Regions from separate parts of the Rhizobium sp. BK275 genome, predicted to be linked through region 4. Evidence: predicted binding sites of a transcription regulator. Region 4 holds the regulator's gene; each other region holds the start of a gene.

Region 1 (2,203 bases), on a different contig from region 4:
GGCCGCGTGGGCTGACGAATTCCATGCCCTTCATGGCGTCGACGAGCTTGGTTCCGTCCGTATCGCCGCCTGTCTTTTCGAGCGCGGCATAGGCGACATGCATGGCGTCATAACCGCCGACCGACATGAAGTTCGGGCGCATGTTCTTGTTGGTCTTGCGAATTTCGGCGACGAAGGCCTTGTTTTCCGGGCTGTCGTGATCGGTCGAATAGAAGTGTCCGGTAATCACGCCCTTGGCAGCCGGCCCCATGCCGTTCAAGAGGTCGTCATCGGTCACGTCGCCGGTGGCGATCAGCTTGATGCCAGCATCTGCGAGGCCGCGATCGACGAACTGCTTCATGAAGATTGCGCCGACGCCCGAAGGCACGAAGACGAAGAGGGCATCAGGCTTGGCATCGCGCACGCGCTGAAGGAAGGGTGCGAAATCCGGGTTCTGCAAGGGAACACGGAGCGCTTCGACGACCGTGCCGCCTTCCTTCTTGAACTGGTCGGTAAAGCCCTTTTCGATGTCGATGCCTGGACCGTAATCGGTCACCAGCGTGACGACCCGCTTCAGATTGTTCTGGACAGCCCAAGTGGCGACCGGAACGGCGGATTGCGGGCCGGCCATCGAGGTGCGCACGAAATAGGGCGACTGTTTCATGATGGCTGAGGTCGTGGCCGAAGTGATGATGGCCGGGACCTTGGCTTGATTCAGAACCGGGGCGACACCCATGGCAAGCGGCGTCAGGCCGAAGCCGACGAGCATCTTGACGCCGTCATTGACGACGAGTTCCTGGGCGATGCGGCGGGTCTGATCGGCGGTACCGGTATCGTCACGCAGGACAAGTTCGATCTTCTTGCCTGCAACCGTGTCGCCATTGATTGCCATGTATGCGCGAGCGCCGGCCTCGACCTGGCGTCCGGTTGAGGCGAAAGGACCCGTCATCGGCAGGATCACGCCGATCTTGACCGTTTCCTGTGCAAATGCAGGCGCGCCGGCAAGTGTGGCGAGCGCCGCGCCGGCTATCAATAGTCTTCTCGAAAACGAAATCATGTATACTCCTCCCATTGTTGCGCACCATACCTCTCTCCGGGAGATATGCCCGCGACCCGAACGTTTTCCCTCTCTCCTCCAGAGGAAAAAGCTGATGTCGCGAAATTGCTCAGCAACATCAATGTATACATAAAACTTGACATGGCACAAGCTGCCGCCATCAGTCAGCCCCGCCAATTGGGCTTGGCAAAACGGCCATGAAAGCTTCGGCCGACGGTGTTTCGCCCCTCCTGATTTTGCGTTTTGCCAAAGCAAATTTTCGATCGTCGTAACTCTGTCATATAGCTATGGCGAGAACGTGCTTTATCGAGCGGATTGAATAGGGAGCGTGCCATGATCGAAAACACTCAGCTCGACCGTATCAAGAACGAAATCGCCGATAGCTTCGACGAGGAGCTGGAAATGCAGATGGAGGAGGACCGGCTCGACGAGCTGGTTGCTGAAGGCATGTCCGGCCCGGCCGAGCAGACGCTCGACCGCAAGCTTTACTTCCGCGAGCTCTTCCGCCTGCAGCATGAGCTCGTTCGTCTTCAGGACTGGGTCCAGTACAAGAAGCTCAAGGTCGTCGTGCTTTTCGAAGGCCGCGACTCCGCCGGCAAGGGCGGCGCGATCAAGCGCGTGACCCAGCGCCTCAACCCGCGTGTCTGCCGCGTGGTCGCCCTTCCGGCGCCGACCGAGCGCGAACGGAACCAGTGGTATTTCCAGCGCTATGTTCCGCATTTGCCGACAGCGGGCGAAATGGTGCTCTTCGATCGCAGCTGGTACAACCGCGCCGGTGTCGAGCGTGTGATGGGCTTCTGCACGAAGGATGAGCTGGAAGAGTTCTTCCGTTCGGTGCCGGAATTCGAGCGCATGCTGGTGCGTTCCGGCATCATCCTCATCAAGTACTGGTTCTCGATTACCGACGAGGAGCAGGAATTCCGCTTCAACATGCGCATCCACGATCCGCTGAAGCAGTGGAAGCTTTCGCCGATGGACCTGCAGAGCCGCGTCCATTGGGAAGAATATACCAAGGCCAAGGAAGAGATGCTGGACCGCACGCATATCGACGAAGCGCCGTGGTGGATCGTCCAGGCGGTGGACAAGAAGCGGGCGCGCCTGAACTGCATCGCGCATATGCTGAGCCAGATTCCCTATGAAGAGGTCCCGAAGGAAGAGATCGTGCTT
Region 2 (2,203 bases), on a different contig from region 4:
AGCCAGACGGGGAAGAAGGGCAGGACGATACCGTTGACCAGCAGCGGCGCGCTGTAGCAAAGCGCGCTGAACAGCCGGAAGCGCGGCGGCGCTCCCTCACCTGTTAAGGGATTTTGTGCGGGAATCATGGTGGACCTGAAGGAAACTCTGCGTTGCCTAACACATCCAATCCGACACGACTATGGCGAGAAATAGCCCTGCTGTAACGTTTCGGAGATAAGTCGAAACGATTTAAAAAATAAATAGGGCCTGTCGCCAGGCGGCAACGGCTAAATTCCTGGTGCACCGGCTAGGCCGGTGCGGTACGCCCACAATATTCAGGCAGCCTGCGGGGCGAAATCGCCCTCTTCAAGCAATTCGATTGAGGTCAGCGCCGGCACGTTGCTGGCCAATGCGCGCCACGTGATGAGTTCGAACGTGCCGTCCTCATGCTCGACGATCGCCGTGCAGCTTTCGACCCAGTCGCCGGTATTGATGTAGCGGATGCCGTCCATATCCTCGATCACGGCGTGATGGATATGGCCGCAGATGACGCCGTCGGCGCCGTTCTTGCGGGCTTCCTCGGCAACCACGCGCTGGAACTCACCGATGAAATTGACGGCATGTTTGACCTGCAGCTTCGCCCAGGCCGAGAAGGACCAGTAGGGCATGCCAAGGCGGCGGCGGACCGCTGCGAGCACGATGTTGATGCGGATCGCCGTGTCGTAGGCCCAGTCGCCGAGATATGCGAGCAGGCGGGCGTTGCGCACGACGACGTCGAATTCGTCGCCATGCAGGATCAGGTACTTCTTGCCGTCGGCGCCGTCATGGATGATGCGCTCAACGACCTCGATGCCGCCGAAATGCATGCCCGGAAAGGCGCGCAGGAATTCGTCGTGATTGCCGGGGATATAGACGACACGCGTACCCTTGCGCGCCTTGCGCAAGAGCTTCTGGACCACGTCGTTGCAGACCTGCGGCCAATACCAGCTGCGCTTCAGGCGCCAGCCATCGACGATATCGCCGACGAGGTAGATCGTGTCTGCCTCGTGATATCTAAGGAAATCCAGCAGGAAATCCGCCTTGGCGGCCTTCGAGCCGAGATGCACATCGGAAATGAAGAGGGTGCGGAAGCGCCGAGGTTCCATCATGTCTGTCACAAGCCTTTCCGCTCGTGTCCCATCGTTCTTCGTCTGGTCTTCCAAAATCAGACTCGTGTTTCAGGAAGATGACAAGGCTGTGGGAAAGCGGTGCAACCTGTTCATACAGGCTAGATGTGGAGCGCTGGGTGGCCGACTTCACGCCAACACCTCCACATTCCGGCGCTGGCGCGAAATTCCTTTCCTAAAACATCAATCCTCAGGCAGTCCGCACCGTCGCCATCGGCTTCACGTTCTGGTTCATCCGGAACAGATTGTTCGGATCGTAACGCCGCTTGATCTCAGCAAGGCGGGCGTAGTTGGCGCCATAGGCGGCTTCGACCCGGTCGGTTTCGTCGTCAGGCATGAAGTTGATATAGGCGGTTCCCACGGCATGCGGCTTGGTGGCCTCGAAAAGCTCGCGCGCCCAGCCGACGCAGCTTCCATCCATCTCTGTTTCCCGCCAGCGGGCATGCACGTTCATGACGAAATGCGAGCTGCGCTGCGGAAACGCGGTGGCCTCGTTGGCCACGCGGCCGGCAGCACCCCCGACATGACCGATGAAGATCTCGCATTCCGGGCCGGGCAGCCTGCGCACCGCCTTGAGCAGCACGTCGATCGCCGCATCGGAAAGGGAAGCGAAATCCTGGCTTTTCCAGTAATTGCGCGCACCTGGTGTGAGCAGCGGATCGAAGGCCTGCTGCCAGCCGGTGAACGGCATCGGGCCGACGATATCGGCAATCGGCTTTCCGATAGCGCGCAACCTGGCCGCAGCCTTTTCACCCGCCGCGACATCTCCGCAATAGCACATCGCCAGCACCACGATCTCCTTGCCATGCCATTCGGCCGGCAGGAAGGGCAGCGGCGGCGCCTGGCGCATCACCACCCAGCAGGTCAGTTCGTCGGGCGCCGCCTCCAGCGCCTGCCGGTATTCCTTCAGCACCTTTTCCGCATCGGCGAAGGGATGCACGACGAGCCCGGCGAGAACCTCGGTGTCGAGCGGGTTGAGCTTGAACTCGAAGGAGGTCACGACGCCGAAATTCCCGCCGCCGCCGCGCAGCGCCCAGAAGAGATCGGGCTTATCC
Region 3 (2,203 bases), on a different contig from region 4:
CTCGGCTGCGCGGGTCAGCAGGCCTTCTTCCTTGTAGGTGTCGAGCGTCGCAAGCGCTGCGGCCGAGGCGATCGGGTTACCGGAATAGGTATAACCGTGGAAGAACTCGATCATGTGCTCGGGGCCATTCATGAAGGCATCATGGATTTCCGAGGTCACGAAGACGGCGCCCATCGGGATGACGCCGTTGGTCAGGCCCTTGGCGGTGGTGATGATGTCGGGCTTCACGTCGTAATACTGGGCGGCGAAGGGGGCGCCGAGGCGACCGAAACCGGTGATGACTTCATCGAAGATCAGCAGGATGCCGTGCTTGGTGCAGATTTCACGCAGCTTCTGCAGATAGCCCTTCGGCGGAATGAGAACGCCGGTGGAGCCGGCGACCGGCTCGACGATGACGGCGGCGACGGTGGACGCGTCATGCAGGGTGACGATGCGCTCGAGTTCGGTGGCGATATCGCCACCGTGCTCGGGTTCGCCGCGGGTGAAGTTGTTCTTGCCGGGCAGATGGGTGTGCGGCATGTGGTCGACGCCGGTCAACAGGGTGCCGAACATCTTGCGATTGGTGACGATGCCGCCGACGGAGATGCCGCCGAAATTGACGCCGTGATAGCCGCGCTCGCGGCCGATCAGGCGGAAGCGTGAGCCATTGCCCTTCACGCGGTGATAGGCGAGCGCCACCTTGAGCGCCGTTTCCACCGATTCAGAACCGGAATTGGTGAAGAGGACATGGTCCAGGCCTTCCGGCGCGATGTCGACCAGGCGGTTGGCGAGCTCGAAAGCCTTGGGATGGCCGAGTTGGAAGGCCGGGGCGTAATCGAGTTCGCCGGCCTGCTCGCTGATCGCCTCGGTGATCTTCGGGCGGCAATGTCCGGCATTTACGCACCAGAGGCCAGCCGTACCGTCCAGCACCTGACGGCCGTCATGGGTCTGGTAGTACATATCCTTCGCACTCACGAAGAGGCGCGGTTCCTTCTTGAACTGACGGTTCGCGGTAAAGGGCATCCAAAAGGCGCGAAGGTCGTTTGGCGTTGCATTCAGGCGGTTGGACATGCTGTTCTCCTGGCCGTTGGGGAGGCCGTTCCCGTTTTAAGCTTGGCGCCGATTATATTTTTACTGCCCGGTCAAATTATCAGCGCCCGGCAAGGCGTCAAGCCGAAGAAGCGCCGCCCTCTGCCGTTCCCGACACTTCGGTCGTCATCAATCCTTCGCCCGGCATTGCTACAAAAATCGATGGCCGCAATGGCCGAGGACATTCCATTCATTTCCTTGAAATTCAACCATTTTACCGGAGGTAGTCATGACGGACCGCCAGAAGACCAGGCCGCGCCCCAATCCGCGGCGTGCATTTGCGCCGAGCTACGGCACCATTCTCGAAGAAGGCGTTCGTCGCCGTACCGTTCTGAAGGGCTTCATCGCTGCCATGGGCGCGGCCGCTTTTGCGCCGGCGCTCGAAGCAACGAAGGCAGAAGCCGCCGAGTCGAGCCTTACTTTCCCCGAGCTGAAGCGCGTGCGCGACACCGCCGACCACTGGCCCGAAGGTTACGAGCGCCAGATCCTCATTCGCTGGGGCGACGCGCTCTTTACCGACAGCCCGGAATTCGATGTCACCAAGCTCGACGGCAAGGACGCCGAGCGCCAGTTCGGCTACAATAACGATTTCACGCAGTTCCTGCCGCTGCCCTGGGGCGAGAAGAGCTCCGATCATGGCCTGATGGTCGTCAGCCATGAATATGCCACGCCCTTCCTGATGTTCCCGGGACTGACGATGGACAATTACCGTGAGAAGATGACCGAAGACCAGATCCGTGCTGTCATGGCCGCTGTGGGCGTCTCGGTTTTCGAAGTGCGCAAGGACGGCAACCGGTGGCAGGTCGTCAAGGACGGCAAATATAACCGCCGCATCCACATGAGCACGGAAATCGGCATTTCCGGCCCGGCCGCCGGCGACGATCGCCTCAAGACCAAGGCCGATCCAACCGGCACGGTGGTCTTCGGCACGATTTCGAACTGCAATGGCGGCATCACGCCCTGGGGCACGATGCTGTCAGGCGAAGAAGGCGCGATGGACGTATTCGCCGGCGACTATACCAAGCTGGCGAACCAGGAGCTGGTCGAGCGCCAGGGTTGGGACGAGGATGAGAACGACATCTATTCCGTCAGCCGCGTCGAGCCGCGCTTCAAGTTCGAGGAAGAGCCGAATGAA
Region 4 (2,203 bases):
CGACGCGGTCCGCTGACAAGGCCAAGTCCATCCGCGAACGCGACGACGAGATCGACGCGATGTACACCTCGCTGTTCCGCGAACTCCTGACCTACATGATGGAAGATCCGCGCAACATCACGAGCTGCACGCATCTTCTCTTCTGCGCCAAGAACATCGAACGCATCGGCGACCATGCGACCAACATCGCCGAGACGATCTACTACATGGCGACCGGCGCCCAGCCGGAGGGCGAGCGTCCGAAGGACGACAGCTCCAATACCGTCGGTGCGGTAACGGAGTAATCCTGATCCGCCGATTGCATGCGCGTCCCATGCGGGGCGCGCCAAAGCATGTCGCGCAAAAGTGTGCAGCGGTTTTGCGATAACGACATGCGAAAAAAGCTTAAAGCGCGGCAGCGAATCCGAATGATCGCGACACGCTTTAAGTGCAGCCAATTCCGAGTTCCTGCATGATCCCTTGCTTAAATCACCCCCGGTTTAAGGATCATGCATTAGGAGACTGACACGCATGATCCCAAGAGTTGCAGTTGTTGAAGATGAAGAGGCGCTGAGCGTGCTTCTCCGCTACAACCTCGAAGCGGAAGGTTTCGAGGTGGATACGATCCTTCGTGGCGACGAGGCCGAAATCCGGCTTCAGGAGCGCACGCCGGACCTGCTCATCCTTGACTGGATGCTGCCGGGTGTTTCCGGTATCGAGCTCTGCCGCCGGCTGCGCATGCGGCCGGAGACCGAACGTCTGCCGATTATCATGCTGACGGCGCGCGGCGAAGAGAGCGAACGCGTTCGCGGTCTCTCGACTGGCGCGGACGACTATGTCGTCAAGCCCTTCTCCACGCCGGAACTCGTTGCCCGCGTCAAGGCGATGCTGCGTCGTGCTCGTCCGGAGGTTCTTTCCAGCGTTCTGAAGTGCGGGGATATCGAGCTCGATCGCGAAACCCATCGCGTTCATCGCAAGAGCCGCGAAGTCCGCCTCGGCCCGACCGAATTCCGCCTGCTCGAATTCCTGATGTCGTCGCCGGGCAGGGTCTTCTCCCGCTCGCAGCTTCTGGATGGCGTCTGGGGCCACGATATCTATGTGGACGAGCGCACGGTCGACGTCCATGTCGGCCGCCTGCGCAAGGCGCTGAACTTCTCCAACATGCAGGATGTCATCCGCACCGTTCGTGGCGCGGGATATTCCATGGAAGCCTGATCCGAGTGATCGGAGGTCCAGACGGGTCGCTCGCTTGCCGGGCGGCCCGTTTGTCTATTCGGCACCCCCAGCTTCTTGTGAAAGCCGACACCAGGCGCCGAAAGCCAACCTCGAGAGGATCTGCCTTCTACAGACGGATGCGCACAAGAATTCGATCAAGAGCCTTTTGCAGAGCCGCCGCGCCGCCAAACGCGCGAAAGTCTTCGAGCACCTGTTCATTCAATCCGCCCTTGGTCGAATGCTCGTCGATGAGTTCATCGAAACTCGCGACAGGTTTTGAACGGGCAGCATGGGCGAGGCCGGAAAACAATTGACGGAGGTAGGCGTCGCCAGCCGTTCCCGAGAGCCCCTTGCTCTGTAGCCAGGTCGACGTCGCGTCCAGGATGCCGAAATAGGTGGCCATCAGGCAGCTCGCCACCGCGAGAAGTTCGAACTCCTGCTTGTCTTCAACCTGGATCGCCGTTCCGAGCGCCGAAAAGAGGGTGTGGGAAACCTCGTCGGGCGGGTAGATCGCGGTCGCCCCCTGGAGATCTGCGACGAACGGAAGTGGAATTGCCAGGCTCAGGCGAACCGGCTGATCGATCCACGCCAGCAATTGATCCATGGGCGTGGCCGCGACAAAGCTGATGACATGGTGGCCCGGCCGAAATCGGAGCGAGCGGATGACCTCCTCGGCAATTTGCGGCCTCACTGCCAAAAATACGAGATCGGAGCGGTCGAGAACATCCTGGTTGCCCACAGCGATCGTTACATTCCGGTTTGCCGCCGCAAGGCGGGCGGCGACGCCTGCGCTGCGCGGTGACAGCACGATCGGTGTGTCGCGAAACGCTGTCTTGCCCAATCCGGTGACGACGGCCTCGGTAATCGTGCCCGTCCCGACGAACCCCATTGTCATCTGCTTTGGATCGATCTCCATTGGCACCCCTAAGCGACTGTTTTCGCCGCGCTGCTCGACGAGAATACCGCATCTGTATCAGAAAATTGCGTTACAGCGCCATGACCGCCTTCC

The links. The regulator PhoB, encoded in region 4, activates phosphate uptake and scavenging genes when phosphate is short. The targets are predictions, from matches to a motif close to TGTCATNNANCTGTCAT.
Region 1: a site for PhoB is predicted at 1,301-1,317, ahead of ppk2 (polyphosphate kinase 2). Genes of this name have one in related genera too.
Region 2: a site for PhoB is predicted at 1,197-1,213, ahead of FHT82_RS22515 (UDP-2,3-diacylglucosamine diphosphatase). Genes of this name have one in related genera too.
Region 3: a site for PhoB is predicted at 1,193-1,209, ahead of FHT82_RS14720 (PhoX family phosphatase). Genes of this name have one in related genera too.

Annotation. Positions count from the first base shown of each region.
Region 1 is NZ_JACHZL010000004.1:538,119-540,321, reverse strand. Features, by position in the region: gene FHT82_RS16110 (ABC transporter substrate-binding protein) at 1-1,036, opposite strand, end outside; gene ppk2 (polyphosphate kinase 2) at 1,370-2,203, shown strand, end outside.
Region 2 is NZ_JACHZL010000007.1:265,995-268,197, reverse strand. Features, by position in the region: gene FHT82_RS22520 (MFS transporter) at 1-128, opposite strand, end outside; gene FHT82_RS22515 (UDP-2,3-diacylglucosamine diphosphatase) at 318-1,130, opposite strand; gene FHT82_RS22510 (FAD-binding oxidoreductase) at 1,339-2,203, opposite strand, start outside.
Region 3 is NZ_JACHZL010000004.1:260,234-262,436, reverse strand. Features, by position in the region: gene FHT82_RS14725 (aspartate aminotransferase family protein) at 1-1,050, opposite strand, end outside; gene FHT82_RS14720 (PhoX family phosphatase) at 1,298-2,203, shown strand, end outside.
Region 4 is NZ_JACHZL010000002.1:470,392-472,594, forward strand. Features, by position in the region: gene phoU (phosphate signaling complex protein PhoU) at 1-284, shown strand, start outside; gene phoB (phosphate regulon transcriptional regulator PhoB) at 511-1,194, shown strand; gene FHT82_RS08210 (pyrroline-5-carboxylate reductase) at 1,322-2,110, opposite strand.